2 regions of the Luteimonas sp. MC1782 genome follow, and region 1 is predicted to be linked to the other one. Evidence: predicted binding sites of a transcription regulator. Region 1 holds the regulator's gene; the other holds the start of a gene.

Region 1 (7,901 bases):
TTCGCCGACCGAAAGGCCGGGCGCGCCGATGGAGACGCCTTCGAAGACGGTGCCGTCTTCAAGCGCGAGGATTGCAGGTGGGGTCACGAAGGTCGCCTACGTGGGGTTGCAGGAAGCCGCCGGAGCCGGTGGAATCCGGCGCCGGGACATGTGAATCAGGCGAGCGGGAATGATACGGAACCGCGACCCCAGGCGCCAGCGGCAGGGTGCCGGAACTGAACGCGCACGCCGCTACAGCAGGTCGCGCAGCCGCCAACTGCCGGGGGCGCGGCCGTGCAGGCGCGATGCCGCGTGCAGCGCGCCACGGGCGAACACGTCGCGGCTGGTCGCGCGGTGCACCAGTTCGATCCGCTCGCCGATGCCGGTGAACTGCACGGTGTGCTCGCCGACGATGTCGCCGGCGCGCAGGCTGGCGTAGCGGGGATCCGATCCGCCGCGCCCGGCCGCCGCGCCCAGGGCGATCGCCGTGCCGGAAGGCGCATCCTTCTTGTGCACGTGATGGGCTTCGACAATGTCGCAGTCCCAGCCGGGCAGCGCGGCGGCCGCGCGCTCCACCAGGTCTTCCAGCAGCGCCACGCCGAGGCTGAAATTGGCCGCCCAGACCAGCGGGATTCGCGCGGACGCCGCCGCCAGCGCCTCGCGTTGCGTGGCGCCCAGGCCGGTGGTGCCGGACACCAGGGCTGCGCCCCGCTCCACGCACAGCGCGAGTACCTGGTCGAAGGCCTCGGCCAGGCTGAAGTCGATGGCCACGTCGAACGCGGGCACGGCGCGCAGTTCCGCGGCGGCGAAATGCGGCACGCCATCCACCACGCGCTGGGCCGGCCGGCGCGACACCGCGGCCACCACCACGCAGCCCGGAACCGCACCGTCGGCACACAGGCGCATGAGCGCGTGGCCCATGCGCCCGCTGGCGCCATGGAGCATCAATCGGATGGGGGACGGCATCACGCAAGGCTAGCGGCGGTGCACGCCGCCGGCAAGGTCAGGGCCAGCGCGTGGCCGGCCACGCCGTGCTCAGGACGTCATGCGTTCCCAGAAGCCCTTGACGCCATCGACGAAGGTGCTGGCCTTGGGCGAGTGGCGGCGCGCGCCATCGCCGACGAACGTCGCTTCCAGCTGCTCCAGCAGCTCGCGCTGCTGGTTGGTCAGGTTGACCGGGGTCTCGATCACCACCTTGCAGTACAGGTCGCCCGGCGCGCGGCTGCGCACCGACTTCACGCCCTTGTCGCGCAGGCGGAAGACCTTGCCGGTCTGGGTTTCGGCGGGAATGCGGATCTCCGCTTCGCCGCCAAGCGTCGGCACGCGCGTGGTGTCACCGAGCGCGGCCTGGCCGATGCGGATCGGCACTTCGCAGTGCAGGTCGTCGCCGTCGCGCTCGAAGATCGGGTGCGGGCGCACGCGCACCTCGACGTACAGGTCGCCGGGCTGCGTGCCGGGAGGCCCCGCCTCGCCCTCGCCCGAGAGGCGGATGCGGTCACCGTTGTCCACGCCGGCCGGGATCTTGACCGACAGCACCTTCTCTTCCTCGACGCGGCCGTTGCCGCGGCAGGACGGGCACGGCGACTTGAAGGTCTGGCCGCGGCCGTGGCAATGCGGGCACGGCTGCTGCATCGAGAAGATGCCGCGCTGGAACCGCACCTGGCCACGCCCCTGGCAGGTGTCGCAGGTCTCGAGCTTGCCGTCCTCGGAGCCGGTGCCGTTGCAGGGATCGCAGGCGGCCAGCGTGGGCAGTTCGATGCGGCGCTCGACGCCCGCCACCGCCTCTTCGAGGTCGAGTTCCATCACGTAGCCGACATCGGCGCCGCGTCGCGGGCCGCGCGCGCCGCCGCCAGCGCCGCCGAAGATGTTGCCGAAAATGTCCCCGAAAATGTCGCCCATGTCCGGCTGGCCGGGACCGGCATTGCCGCCGCCCATGCCGTGCTCGAACGCGGCGTGGCCATGCTGGTCGTACATGCGGCGCTTGCCGCCGTCGGACAGCACTTCATAGGCCTCCTTGCACTCCTTGAACGCGGCCTCGGCCTCGTGGTTGCCCGGATTGCGGTCAGGGTGGTGCTTCATCGCGCTGCGGCGATAGGCCTTCTTCAGTTCATCGTCGCCGGCGTTGCGGGCAACGCCGAGGACTTCGTAGTAGTCGCGCTTGCTCATGGATCAGTGGTCATCTGTGTCGGGCGACGCACCCGTGCAACCGGGCGCGGAAACGACATCGGGAACCGCGCATACGCAGCCACGGTTCCCGACGTCACATACCGATGGCGGTCAGGCCTTGGAGTCGTCGTCCTTGACCTCGGTGAACTCGGCATCGACGACGTCGTCGCCGGCCGCCGGCGCACCGGCATCGCCACCCGCATCGCCACCACCCTGCTGGGCCGCGGCGGCGAAGAGCGCCTGGGCGGCCTCCTCGAGCACCTTGGTCCTGGCCTCGATCTGCACCTTGTCGTCGCCCTTCATGGCGGTCTCGACGTCGGCGATCGCGGCCTCGACCCGGCCGATCACGTCGCCCGGCACCTTGTCGCCGTTGTCCTTGATCGCCGTGCGCGTGCCGTGCACCAGCGCGTCCGCCTGGTTGCGGGCGCCGACCAGTTCGTGGAACTTCTTGTCGTCCTCGCGGTGCGCTTCGGCATCGGCCACCATCCGCTGGATTTCCTCGTCCGAAAGACCCGAGCCGGCCTTGATCTCGACCTTCTGCTCCTTGTTGGTCTTCTTGTCCTTGGCGGTGACGTGCACGATGCCGTTGGCGTCGATGTCGAACGACACCTCGACCTGCGGCATCCCGCGCGGGGCGGCGTCGATGCCGGTGAGGTCGAACTTGGCCAGCGACTTGTTGTAGCGGGCCTGCTCGCGCTCGCCCTGCAGCACGTGCACGGTGACCGCGGACTGGTTGTCCTCGGCGGTGGAGAAGGTCTGCGAGGCCTTGGTGGGCACCGTGGTGTTCTTCTCGATGATCTTGGTGAACACGCCACCCAGGGTCTCGATGCCGAGGCTCAGCGGGGTCACGTCGAGCAGCAGCACGTCCTTGACGTCGCCCGCCAGCACGCCGCCCTGCACCGCGGCGCCGATGGCGACCGCCTCGTCGGGGTTCACGTCCTTGCGCGGCTCCTTGCCGAAGAACTCGGCGACCGCCGCCTGCACCTTCGGCATGCGCGTCTGGCCGCCGACCAGGATCACCTCGTTGACGTCGCTGGCACGCAGGCCGGCGTCGTTGAGCGCGGTGCGGCACGGCTCGATGGTCTTCTTGATCAGGTCCTCGACCAGCGCCTCCAGCTTGGCGCGCGTCAGCTTGATGTTGAGGTGCTTCGGGCCCGAGGCGTCGGCGGTCACGTACGGCAGGTTGACCTCGGTGTGCTGCGCGGTGGACAGCTCGATCTTTGCGCGCTCTGCGGCATCGCGCAGGCGCTGCAGGGCCAGCGGATCCTTGCGCAGGTCCATGCCCTGGTCCTTGTTGAACTCGTCGACCAGGTAGTCGATGACGCGCTTGTCGAAGTCCTCGCCACCGAGGAAGGTGTCGCCGCTGGTGGCGAGCACCTCGAACTGCTTCTCGCCGTCGACTTCCGCGATCTCGATGATCGACATGTCGAAGGTGCCGCCGCCGAGGTCGTACACGGCGATCTTGCGGTCGCCGCCGTCCTTGTCCAAGCCATAGGCCAGCGCGGCCGCGGTCGGCTCGTTGATGATGCGCTTGACGTCGAGCCCGGCGATGCGGCCGGCGTCCTTGGTCGCCTGGCGCTGCGAGTCGTTGAAGTACGCAGGCACGGTGATGACGGCTTCGGTGACCTTCTCGCCCAGGTAGTCCTCGGCGGTCTTCTTCATCTTTTCCAGGATACGCGCGGAGACTTCCTGCGCCGACAGCTTCCGGCCGTCGCTGGTCGCGACCCAGGCGTCGCCGTTGTCGTGCTGGGCGATGGCGTACGGCACCAGGCCGATGTCCTTCTGCACCTCGGCGTCGGTGAACTTGCGGCCGATCAGGCGCTTCACCGCGTAGAAGGTGTTCTGCGGGTTGGTGACCGCCTGGCGCTTGGCCGACGCACCCACCAGCACCTCGCCGTCCTTGGTGTAGGCGACGACGGAGGGCGTGGTGCGGTCGCCCTCGCTGTTCTCGATGACGCGGGCCTTGCCGCCGTCCATGATCGCCACGCACGAGTTGGTCGTGCCCAGGTCGATGCCAATGATCTTTGCCATGGGATGTATGCCTCTTTGAGGTTTGTCTGGGGGGCGGCAAGCCGCCGATGACTGCTATCTGGGGACGCGGCGGGCGCCTTCAAGCGCCGGGGGCGCGGATTCAGTCGTCGCGGGCCACGGCGACGAGCGCCGGGCGCAGCAGCTGTTCGTTGAGCTGGTAGCCCTTCTGGAACAGCTGCGCGACCGCGCCGGCGGGAACGCCTGCGGCGTCCACCACGCTCATCGCCTGGTGCTGGTCGGGGTTGAACGCATCACCCGGCGCCGGCGCGAGCTGCACCAGCCCCTGGCTGGCCGTGACGCGCAGCAGTTCGCGCAGCGTCAGCTCCATGCCCGTGCGCATCGGATCGTCGGCCGCGCCCGCGAGCAGCGCCGCGTCGAGGCTGTCGAACACCGGCAGCAGGTCGCCGAGCAACTGCTTGTTGGCGAACCGGCAGGCATTCTGCACATCGCGCTGCAGGCGCTTGCGCTGGTTGTCAAGGTCGGCACGCTCCACCAGGGACTGCGCGCGCAGCTGCTCGAGCTCGCCGCGGAGGGCCTCGAGTTCGTCGTGCGGAATGGTGTCGGCGGCCTCGAGGGTATCGTCGGGCGTCTGTTCGTTGGTCATCGCTGTCAGGGTCCGGGAGTGTCGCGGTCCGCACTTTGTGGGGATGGCGGCTCCGGATTCAAGGCATTGCCCAGCATGTCGGCGGTGGCCTGCACCACCGGAATCACCCGGTCGTAGGCCATTCGCGTGGGGCCGATGACCCCGAGCACCCCCAGTACGCGCCCCCCTGCCCCGTACGGAGCGGTCACCAGCGACATGCCGGCCAGCGGCGCCAGCCCGGTCTCCTCACCGATGAACACGCGCACGCCCGGTGCCTTCACCGTGCGCTCCAGCAGCTGCAGTATTTCGCGTTTCTGCGCGAAGGCGTCGAACAGCTCGCGCAGGCGCTCGACGTCGGCCAGGTCCTGCACCCCGAGCAGGCGCGCCTGGCCGGAGACCACCACGTCCTCGTCGCCGGGCACCAGCACCTGCTCGGCGATTTCGGTGGTCGCCCGCAGCAGGCCCTCCATTTCGCTGCGCGCGGCGCGCAGGTCGCTGACCAGGGTGGCGCGGATCTCGTGCAGCGGGCGGCCGGCGAAATTGGCGTTGAGGTAGTTGGCCACCTGTTCGAGTTCGGCCGGGCCGTAGGGGCGCCGGGTCAGCACGATGCGGTTCTGCACCTCATGGTCGGCAAAGACCACGATCGCCATCACCCGCTGGCCGTCCAATGGCACGAAATCGATCTGCCGGAACGCGAACTGGCCGCGTCCCGGCACGCTGACCACGCCCACGAACCGGGTCATCGCCGAGACCAGCTCCGACGCGCTGCCGAGCAGCGACTGCGTGCCGCCGCCGGTTGCCAGCTCTCCGCGCAGGCGTGCCAGTTCCGGCTCCTGCAGCGGGCTCAGCTGCAGCAGCGAGTCGACGAACACGCGGTAGCCCTGCGGCGTGGGCACGCGCCCGGCCGACGCGTGCGGTGCCGCCAGCAGCCCGACCTCCTCCAGGTCGGCGAGGATGTTGCGGATGGTCGCCGGGCTGACATCCAGGCCGGCGTGGCGGGCCAGGGTCTGCGAACCCACGGGCTCGCCATCGCGGATGTGGCGCGCGATCAGGGTGCGCAGCAGCTGGCGTGCGCGGGCATCGAGGGGGTCATCGCGGCGTCGGGACATCCCGGGGGTATATGTCGCCCGGCTCCGAGTCGCAAGCGCTGCGACGCGGCGATGGCAGCCTGCCGTCCCTCGCGGCACAATCGCGTCCCATGCTCAAGCGCCTCTCCATCAAGGATTTCGCCGTCGTCGCCGCCACCGAGCTCGAGTTCGGGGCCGGTCTGACCGTGGTGTCGGGCGAGACCGGCGCCGGCAAGTCGCTGCTCGTCGATGCCCTCGGCTTCCTGTCGGGCCAGCGCGCCGACAGCGGCATGGTCCGGCATGCCGCGCAGCGCGCCGAGCTCGACGCCGACTTCGACCTCGCCGGCTCGCCGGCCGCGCAGGCCTGGCTGCGCGAACAGGAGTTCGACGACGGCGAGGCCTGCCAGCTGCGCCGCACCCTGCGCGCCGATGGCGGTTCGCGGGCGTGGATCAACGGACGCCCGGCCACGCTCTCGCAACTGGCCGCGCTGGCGGCTCACCTGGTCGAGATCCATGGCCAGCACGAGCACCAGGCGCTGCTGTCGCGCGCCAGCCAGCTCGCCCTGCTCGACGCCTTCGGCCGCCACGAGGCGCTGCTGGCCGCGGTGGCCGCCGCGGCGCGCGGCTGGGCCGCGCTGCTGCGCGAACGCGAGCAACTGACCGCCGCAGGGGATGTCTCCGACCGCATCGACTGGCTCGGCCACCAGCTGGGCGAACTCGAGCGCGAGGACCTGGATGCGGACGCCATCAGCGCGCTCGCCGCCGCGCATCGCCGCCAGGCCCATGCCACCACCCTGGTCGACGCCTGCGACGTCGCCCTCGCCCGCCTCGGTGACGGCCACGGCGCGCTGCCCGCCGAGCTGCACCAGCTGCGCGGCGGGCTGGCGCGGCTGCAGGACCACGAGCCGCGCCTGGGCGAGGTGCAATCCATGCTCGAGGGTGCCGCGATCCAGCTGGACGAGGCGGCGATCCTGCTCGACCGCATCCGCGCCGACCTGGACCTCGACCCCGCGCAGCTCGAGGACCACGAGCGCCGCCTCGCGCGCCTGCACGACCTGGCGCGAAAGCACCGCGTGGCACCCGAAGGGCTCGCCGCGCAGCGTGACGCACTGGCCGCCGAACACGAGGCACTGCACGCCTCAGCGCGGCGCCTCGGCAGCCTGGGCACCGAGATCGATGCCGCCGCGGAGGCCTGGCGCAAGGCCGCCGTGGCACTGGGCAAGGCGCGCGCGCGCGCCGGCAAGGCACTGGCTGTCGCCACCACCGCGCTCGTCGGCGAACTGGGCATGGGCGGCGGGCGATTCGAAGTCGCGCTGGAACCCACCGCCGGGGACGCTCCGGATGCGCAGGGCGCCGAGCGCGTCGAGTTCCTGGTGTCGGCCAATGCCGGGCAGCCGCCGCGACCGCTGCGCAAGGTCGCATCCGGCGGCGAACTGTCGCGCATTTCGCTGGCCATCGAAGTCGCCGCGCTGGGCCTCGACGCGGTGCAGACCATGGTCTTCGACGAAGTCGATTCCGGGATCGGCGGCGGCGTGGCGGAGATCGTCGGCCAGAAGCTGCGCGACCTCGGCAGCCGGCGCCAGGTGCTGTGCGTGACCCACCTGCCGCAGGTCGCGGCCCAGGGCCACGCGCACTACAGCGTCAGCAAGGCCGAACGCGGTGGCGTCACCCAGAGCGCGGTGCGCCTGCTCGACGACGGCGAACGCCAGGAAGAACTGGCGCGCATGCTGGGCGGGGTGGAGGTCAGCCGCGAGGCGCGTGCGGCCGCCAGGCGGCTGTTGCGCGATGCGGCGACAGGGGGCGTGGACGTCGCCGGCTGAGGCCTGCGGTCAGCGCTTCTTGCGCACGTACAGCACCAGCGAGTGCTCTTCGAGGATGTAGCCGTGCTGCGCGGCGATCCTGCTCTGCAGCTCCTCGATCTCCGGGCTCTCGAACTCGATGATGCGCCCGGTGTCGACGTCGACCATGTGGTCGTGGTGGCCACCGCGGTCGATCTCGTAGACCGCCGTGCCGCCCTCGAAATTGTGCTTGAGCACCAGCCCGGCCGCCTCGAACTGGGTCAGCACCCGGTAGAC
Region 2 (7,901 bases), 1.1 Mb from region 1:
TACAGCAGCTTCGGGTTGAGGCTGCTGGCGACCACGCGCGCGCGCAGCATGCGGCCATCGGCCAGCGCCACGCCGACCGCGCGGCCCTGCTCCACCAGCACCTCGGCGACCTCGGCATCGGTGTCCACCACCACGCCGCGCGCCGCGCACTCGGCCGCGATCGCATCGCTGATCGCGCCCATGCCGCCTATCGCGTGCCCCCAGGCGCCCTGCTTGCCGTTCACCTCGCCGAACACGTGGTGCAGCAGCACGTAGGCGCTGCCCGGCGTGTAGGGGCTGGCGAAGTTGCCGACCACCGAGTCCCAGCCCAGCGCCGCCTTCAAGGGTTCGGATTCGAACCAGGCGTCGAGCAGCTCGCCCGCGGATTTGGCGAACAGGTCGAGGAGGTCGCGGCGGCCGCGCATGTCCAGCGACTTCAGGCGCCGCGCCACGGTCAGCGACGCCATCCAGTCGGCCAGCACGAAACCGTCGGACACGTTGGGTGGCGTTTCCAGCATCAGCTGGCGCAGCACCACCACCACGCGGTCGAGCATGGCGTAGTACTCCGGCAGGCGTTCGGCGTCGCGCGGCGACCACTTCGCGACCTCGGCGGTGCCGTGTTCGCCGCCGAGGCGGAACGCGCGGCCATCGGGCAGCGGCAGGAAGTTGGAGTACGGCCGCTCGACCACGCGCAGGCCATGCGCGGCCAGGCGCAGGTCGGCGATGACGCGCGGGTTCAGCAGACTGACGGTGTAGCTGGCCACCGAGTTGCGGAAGCCGGGATGGAACTCCTCGGTGACCGCGGCGCCGCCGACGATGCCGCGGCGCTCCAGCACGCGCACCTTGAGCCCGGCGCCGGCAAGGTAGGCGGCGCAAACCAGGCCGTTGTGGCCGCCGCCGACGATCAGCACATCCTGCGCGTCGCGGGCCACGCCGGTCAGCCTCCGGTCAGCGCGCGTCGCGACGCGCTGCCCGCCGGCAGCGCCAACATCGCATCGACCTCGTCGGCCAGGCGCGAGGCGGCATCGGGCCGGCCCAGGGCCGCGGCGGCCGCGGCGGCGTTCGGCAGCGTGGTGGCGTCGGCCAACAGCAGGGCGAGGCGCCCGGCCAGCGCGGCGGCGGTGAAACCGTCCGGCTCGGGCATGCACCAGCCCGCGCCGAGCCGCGCCAGCGCTTCGGCATTGCCGCGCTGCTCCTCGCGCGAGCCGCCCTGCGGGATCGGCACGAAGATCGCCGGCCTGCCGACCACCAGCAGGTCGGCGATGGTGGTGGCGCCGGCACGGGTGAGCACGAGGTGCGCATCGTGCAGCCGCGCCGCCATGTCGTCGAAGAACGGCCGCACCTCGGCGTCGATCCCGGCCGCCTGCAGTCCGGCGGCCACGCTGGCCGCATCGTCGCCGCGGTACTGCAGCGCCACCCGGATGCGCCGGCGCAGGGCTTCAGGCAGCGCCAGCAGGGCCGCCGGCACCACGCGCCCGAACACCGCGGCGCCCTGGCTGCCGCCGACCACCAGCAGGCGCAGCGGCGCCGGGGCATCGAGCGACGGATAGGGCGCGCCGGCGGCGGCGAGGATCTCGGCGCGCACCGGGTTGCCGGTTTCCACCACGCGCCCGACGTCGATGCCGGCAACGCCCGGGAACGACGTCGCCACGCGCGTGGCGAAACGCAGCAGCTGGCGGTTAGCCATGCTCAACCGCGTGCCCTGCTCGTGCAGCAGCAGCGGGAGGCCCAGGCTGCGCGCGGCGAGCGCCGGCGCGAAACTTGGATAGCCGCCGAAGCCCGCGAGCAGGCGCACGCCGCGGCGCTTCATGTCGGCGCGTGCGGCCAGCGTGGCACGCGCGATCACCGTCGCCGCGGCCAGCTTGCCGCCGATGCCGCCGGCCAGGCTGCGCGCCGGCAGCACCACGTGCGGCAGTCCCTCAAGGGCGCGGGTGAACTGCGCGCCGCGACGCTCGGTATAGATGACGACCTCATGGCCACGCGCCAGCAGTTCGCGCGCCAGCGCCTCGGCAGGAAACAGGTGGCCGCCGGTACCACCGGCAGCAAGGCCGACAGCGGCGCGACGCGGCGCATTGTGCGGATCGGGCATCGGATGCGGGATGTGGAGCGGGTGCAGACTATAGCTTCAGTGTGCCGGCTCCGGTGCCTTCCCGCGCAGCTTGCCGAACAGCGTGACCGCGCCCAGCACCAGCGCGCCGGCAACGATGCCGACCAGCGCATTGCACAGCGCGCTGACGATCGCACCGAGCCAGCCGTCCGGCCCGAGGGCCTCGACCGCGTGATGCAGCACGGGGATCGAGTGCACGAGGATGCCGCCGCCGACCAGGAACATCGCCGCGGTGCCGAGGACCGACAGGGTCTTCATCAGCCAGGGGGTGGCGTACAGCAGGCCGCGCCCCACCATGCAGGCGACCTTGCCGGGCTTGCGGGTCAGCCACAGGCCGACGTCGTCGAGCTTCACGATGCCTGCGACCAGCCCGTAGACGCCGAAGGTCATGGCCAGCGCGATCGCCACCAGCACCAGCACCTGCTGCAGCAGCGGCTGCCCGGCCACCACGCCGAGCGAGAGCACGATGATCTCGGCCGACAGGATGAAGTCGGTGCGGATCGCACCCCGGATCTTCTCCTTTTCGCTGGCGAGCACGTCCGCCTCGTTCGGCGCGGCGGCGGCCTTGGCCAAGACGGCTTCGGCGCGACGCTGCAGATCCTTGCGCGGCGGCGGCGCTTCGTCCTTGTGCAGGAACTTGTGGGCCAGCTTTTCCACGCCCTCGTAACAGAGGTAGGCGCCGCCGATCATCATCAGCGGCGTGACCAGCCACGGCAGCCACAGGCTGATCGCGAGCGCCGCAGGCACCAGGATCGCCTTGTTGAGCATCGACCCCTTGAACACCGCGAACACGACGGGCAACTCGCGGTGCGCGCGCACCCCGGCCACCTGCTGTGCGTTCAACGCCAGGTCGTCGCCAAGCACGCCGGCGGTCTTCTTGGCGGCCACCTTGGTGAGGATCGAGACGTCATCGAGGATCGTGGCGATGTCGTCGAGCAGCAGGAGCAGTGAACCACCGGCCATCGTGCATTCCGAGCGGGGAAAGGACGGAATTGTGTCATTGCCCGGGGAAGACCGGATGACGGGGAGCGCGACGCGGCTATGACGCGGATATGACGCGGGGTGCCGGGTACCAAGGCCCTTGAGGGCTCATGTCCCCCGGCGACGGCCTTGCGGCCATCGCCTCCTCCTTGACTTCCCCCTCAAGGGCCTTGGCACCCGGTGCGCCGCAGTACGCGGTGGTTTGAAAGCACTCCCCGCGATCCCGCGCATGGTCCCTAACTGGCAGCCGCCACAGAGCCCCGAAGTGGCCGTGAGGCCTTCGCGGGGAAGTCAAGGAGGAGGCATCCGCCGCCAGGCGGATGCCGGGGGACATGAGCCGCGAAGGCCTCACGGCCACCAGAGGGCCACCACAGGACCACCACAAAAAAAGCCCCCGCATCTCTGCGGGGGCTTTCGTTTCGCGGGTCTTGCGTGGGGTGTGGTTTAGAAGCCCATGCCGCCCATGCCGCCCATGTCGCCGCCGCCCTGCATGGCCGGCTCGTCCTTCTTCGGCAGCTCCGCCACCATCGCTTCGGTGGTGATCATCAGGCCGGCGATCGAGGCCGCGTTCTGCAGCGCCGAACGGGTGACCTTGGTCGGGTCCAGGATGCCGAACGCGATCATGTCGCCGTATTCGCCGGTCTGCGCGTTGTAGCCGTAGTTGCCGGTGCCGTCCTTGACCTTGTTCAGCACCACGCTCGGCTCTTCACCGCAGTTGGTGACGATCTCGCGCAGCGGGGCTTCCATGGCGCGCAGGGCGATCACGATGCCGTGGTTCTGGTCTTCGTTGGCACCCTTCAGCTCGCCGATGGCCTGCAGCGCGCGCACCAGCGCAACGCCGCCGCCCGGGACCACCCCTTCTTCCACAGCAGCGCGCGTGGCGTGCAGGGCGTCTTCGACGCGGGCCTTCTTTTCCTTCATCTCGATCTCGGTCGAGGCACCGACCTTGATCACCGCCACGCCGCCGGCCAGCTTGGCAACGCGCTCCTGCAGCTTTTCCTTGTCGTAGTCGGAGGACGTGTCCTCGATCTGCGCCTTGATCTGCTTGATGCGGCCTTCGATGCCCGACGATTCGCCGGCGCCGTCGATGATCGTGGTGTTCTCCTTGGAGACCTGGATCTTCTTCGCGCGGCCGAGGTCCTTGATGGTCGCCTTCTCGAGCGAGAGGCCGACTTCCTCGGAGATCACGGTGCCGCCGGTCAGGATGGCCATGTCTTCCAGCATCGCCTTGCGACGGTCGCCGAAGCCCGGCGCCTTGACGGCCACGACCTTCACGATGCCGCGGATGGTGTTGACGACCAGCGTGGCCAGGGCCTCGCCTTCGACTTCCTCGGCGACGATCAGCAGCGGCTTGCCCGACTTGGCCACGCCTTCCAGGACCGGGAGCAGGTCACGGACATTGGAGATCTTCTTGTCGTGCAGCAGGATGAACGGGTCATCCAGGTCCGCCGACATCGACTGCTGGTTGTTGATGAAGTACGGCGACAGGTAGCCGCGGTCGAACTGCATGCCCTCGACGACGTCGAGCTCGTTGTCGAGGCCCGAGCCTTCCTCAACGGTGATCACGCCTTCCTTGCCGACCTTCTTCATCGCGTCGGCGATGATCGTGCCGATCGACTCGTCGGAGTTGGCCGAGATCGTGCCGACCTGGGCGATCGCCTTGTCGTCGGCGGTGGGCTTGGACATGGCCTTCAGCTCGGCGACGGCGGCCTTGACGGCCTGGTCGATGCCGCGCTTGAGGTCCATCGGGTTCATGCCGGCGGCGACCGCCTTGGAACCCTCGCGGATCAGCGCCTGCGCCAGCACGGTCGCGGTGGTGGTGCCGTCACCGGCGTTGTCGGAGGTCTTGGACGCGACTTCCTTCACCATCTGCGCGCCCATGTTCTCGAACTTGTCGGCGAGCTCGATCTCCTTGGCGACGGACACGCCGTCCTTGGTGATCGTGGGGGCGCCGTAGCTCTTCTCGAGCACGACATTGCGGCCCTTCGGGCCGAGGGTTGCCTTGACGGCATTGGCGAGAATGTTGACGCCGCGCACCATCTTTGCGCGCGCGTCCTCACCGAAACGGATTTCCTTGGCGGACATTGGAATTACCTCGAATTGGGATCAGGGGTGGAAGAAGGGTGGCGCGGGGCTCAGCCGAGGACGGCGAGGATGTCGTCTTCGCGCACGATCTTGTATTCGACGCCTTCCAGCTTGTAGGCGGAGCCCGAGTACTGGCCGTAGATGACCTTGTCGCCGACCTTGACCTTCGGCGCGCGCAGGCTGCCGTTGTCGAGGGCCTTGCCTTCGCCGACGGCGACGACTTCGCCCTTGGTGGGCTTTTCCTTGGCGTTGTCCGGGATCAGGATGCCGCCGGCGGAGACTTCGTCGGCTTCGATGGGCTTGATGACCACGCGGTCATAGAGCGGCTTCAGGTTCATGGCGATCCTCACAAGTTGTTGATTGGGTTGAATAAACAGGGGTAACGGGCGCGAATTCTAGCAGTCGGCCCTGCCGAGTGCCAAAACCCTGGCCGCGAAAACCCGGCAAGGCCGGGATGCACGGAAGATGGGGCGGGAGAGGCCCGGATCAAGGGCTGGCGAACAAAAGATGCGCCGCGGCGCAGGATCCTTCGCTCAAAAACGCCAGGCGGCCACGAGCATGGTCTCGCCGTCGTTGGGCGAGTCGAGGCTGGCGTTGGAGATGTGGCGCACCAGCAGCGAGAAGCGTTCCCAGCGCCAGCCGCCGGTGGTGATGAACTGCACATCGCCCGACAGCGCATCGGTCTCGCCCGCTTGCCCGCCGACGCCGGCGCCCAGCGTCAGGCCGTTGTCGGTGCGCTCGTAGCGCAGGCCGACATGACCCACCACCACGCTCTCATCGAGATCCCGGCCCACGACGTGGCCACGCCCGTCGACCAGCACCGCACCGGCCTCGGCACGCAGCACCGCGTTTGACATGCGCCGAAGTTCCGGCAGCCAGGCCACGGAGGCGACCGCCGTGAACTCGCGGTCGGTGGTGTTGGACGCGCCGAGCGCGACCTCGACGTCGGGCGACTCGCGGGCGGGCGCGAGGCCGGGGGCAAGGCCCAGCAAGACGAGGGCAAGGCCGGCGCAGGCCCTGGAAACGGGGAGCGGAAGCGGCATCGATCGGACTGAATGCGGGGGAAGGCACACGATACGGGGCGGGCGTCACGCTTGCGTGCAGGCGGATGGAATGCTGCGTCCAGCGCACTGTGGCAACCGTCATATGCGCGGGGTACCCTCGCCGGCTTCACAAGGGGAGTCACCTATGCGTCGTTCCACACTGGCGGTCCGCTGCGCGATCGCGCTGGCCGCGTTCGCGGCACTTCCGGCAAATGCCGATGTCTTCGTCAACGAGATCCACTACGACAACGCCGGCACCGACGCAGGCGAGGCGATCGAGATCGTCGCCAGCGCGGGCGAAAGCCTGGCCGGCTACCAGGTCGTGCTCTACAACGGCAGCAACAACAGCAGCTACTCCACGACCCCGGTGCCCGCGGGCAACCTGGTCGCGTGCGGCGGCCAGGTGCGGCTGGCCACCATCAACTATCCGCTGGACGGCCTGCAGAACGGATCGCCGGACGGCATCGCCCTGGTCGACCCGCAGGGCAACGTGGTCCAGTTCCTGAGCTACGAAGGCACGATGACCGCCCTCAACGGTCCGGCCGCCGGCCTGACCAGCACCGACATCGGCGTGGCCGAGGCCAGCACCGCCCCGCTCGGCACGTCGCTGCAGCTCGGCGGCACCGGCAACGCCTATGCCGACTTCAGCTGGGCCGACTCGGCCACGCAGACCTTCGGTACCTGCAACAACGACCAGTCCTTCGGCGAAGCCGGCAATGCCGCGCCGCGCGTCACCACCACCTTCCCGGTCGACGGCGGCACCGACTTCCCGTACGCCGCGGACCTCAGCGTGACCTTCAGCGAGCCGGTGGTCGCCCAGGCCGGCGCGTTCGTGCTGGCCTGCGACGGCCTGCGCCGCCAGCGCCTCGACCTCGACCATGTCGCGCAGGCGACCACCTTCGCGCTCACGCCGGCCAGGCCGCTTGTGCCCGGCCAGGCGTGCTCGCTGCTGGTCGACGCGACGCACATCGCCGACCTCGACGGCGCCGCGCCTGAAGCCGATACCGCAGTGTCGTTCAAGGTGAAGCTGCCGCGCGGCGGCGGCAACGGCGGCGAGGGCTACTACGGCCTGGTGAACACCTCCAGCCCCGGCCAGCTGCGCTGCTCGCTGCATGCGACCATCAAGGGCCACGTGGCCTATCCGTACAGCGGCAGCGGCACCAGCACCTGGACGATCCTCGAGATCGCCGACGAGGACCCGAACGACGCCGGCAAGATCCTCGACGTCTACCGCAACCGCAGCTACACCAAGGGCACCGACCGCGCCGGCAGCGGCGGCAGCAACAAGTACAACCGCGAACACACCTGGCCGAACTCGCTGGGCTTCCCCGCCACCACCGGCAACCTGGGCTTCCCCAACGCGCCCTACACCGACGCACACATGCTGTACCTGAGCGACGAGGGCTACAACTCGAACCGCGGCAACATGCCGTTCGACAACTGCACCCAGGCGTCGGGCTGTGCCGAGCGCGTCACCGAGGCCAACAATGGCCGTGGTGGCGGCAGCGGCACGTATCCCGGCAATTCGAACTGGTTCAAGGGGCCGAACGGCAACCAGGGCTCGTTCGAAGCCTGGGGTGCGCGCAAGGGCGACATGGCGCGCGCGGTGCTGTACATGGCGATCCGCTACGAAGGCGGCACGCACCCGACCAACAACCAGGCCGAACCCGACCTCGAGCTCACCGACAACCGCAGCCTGATCGTGG

The links. The regulator HrcA, encoded in region 1, represses chaperone genes, less so after heat shock. The targets are predictions, from matches to a motif close to TTNGCACTCNNNNNNNNNGAGTGCNAA.
Region 2: the regulator HrcA is predicted to act here: its motif matches at 5,548-5,574, upstream of H5368_RS07695 (co-chaperone GroES).

The regions. Positions count from the first base shown of each region.
Region 1 covers NZ_JACJFT010000001.1:560,669-568,569, reverse strand. The annotation lists gene carA (glutamine-hydrolyzing carbamoyl-phosphate synthase small subunit) at 1-87, opposite strand, end outside; gene dapB (4-hydroxy-tetrahydrodipicolinate reductase) at 232-945, opposite strand; gene dnaJ (molecular chaperone DnaJ) at 1,015-2,145, opposite strand; gene dnaK (molecular chaperone DnaK) at 2,257-4,176, opposite strand; gene grpE (nucleotide exchange factor GrpE) at 4,277-4,780, opposite strand; gene hrcA (heat-inducible transcriptional repressor HrcA) at 4,786-5,868, opposite strand; gene recN (DNA repair protein RecN) at 5,958-7,646, shown strand; gene fur (ferric iron uptake transcriptional regulator) at 7,656-7,901, opposite strand, start outside.
Region 2 covers NZ_JACJFT010000001.1:1,641,245-1,649,145, forward strand. The annotation lists gene H5368_RS07675 (NAD(P)/FAD-dependent oxidoreductase) at 1-911, opposite strand, end outside; gene H5368_RS07680 (UDP-N-acetylglucosamine--N-acetylmuramyl-(pentapeptide) pyrophosphoryl-undecaprenol N-acetylglucosamine transferase) at 917-2,068, opposite strand; gene H5368_RS07685 (DUF808 domain-containing protein) at 2,105-3,049, opposite strand; gene groL (chaperonin GroEL) at 3,512-5,152, opposite strand; gene H5368_RS07695 (co-chaperone GroES) at 5,203-5,490, opposite strand; gene H5368_RS07700 (acyloxyacyl hydrolase) at 5,686-6,144, opposite strand; gene H5368_RS07705 (endonuclease) at 6,341-7,901, shown strand, end outside.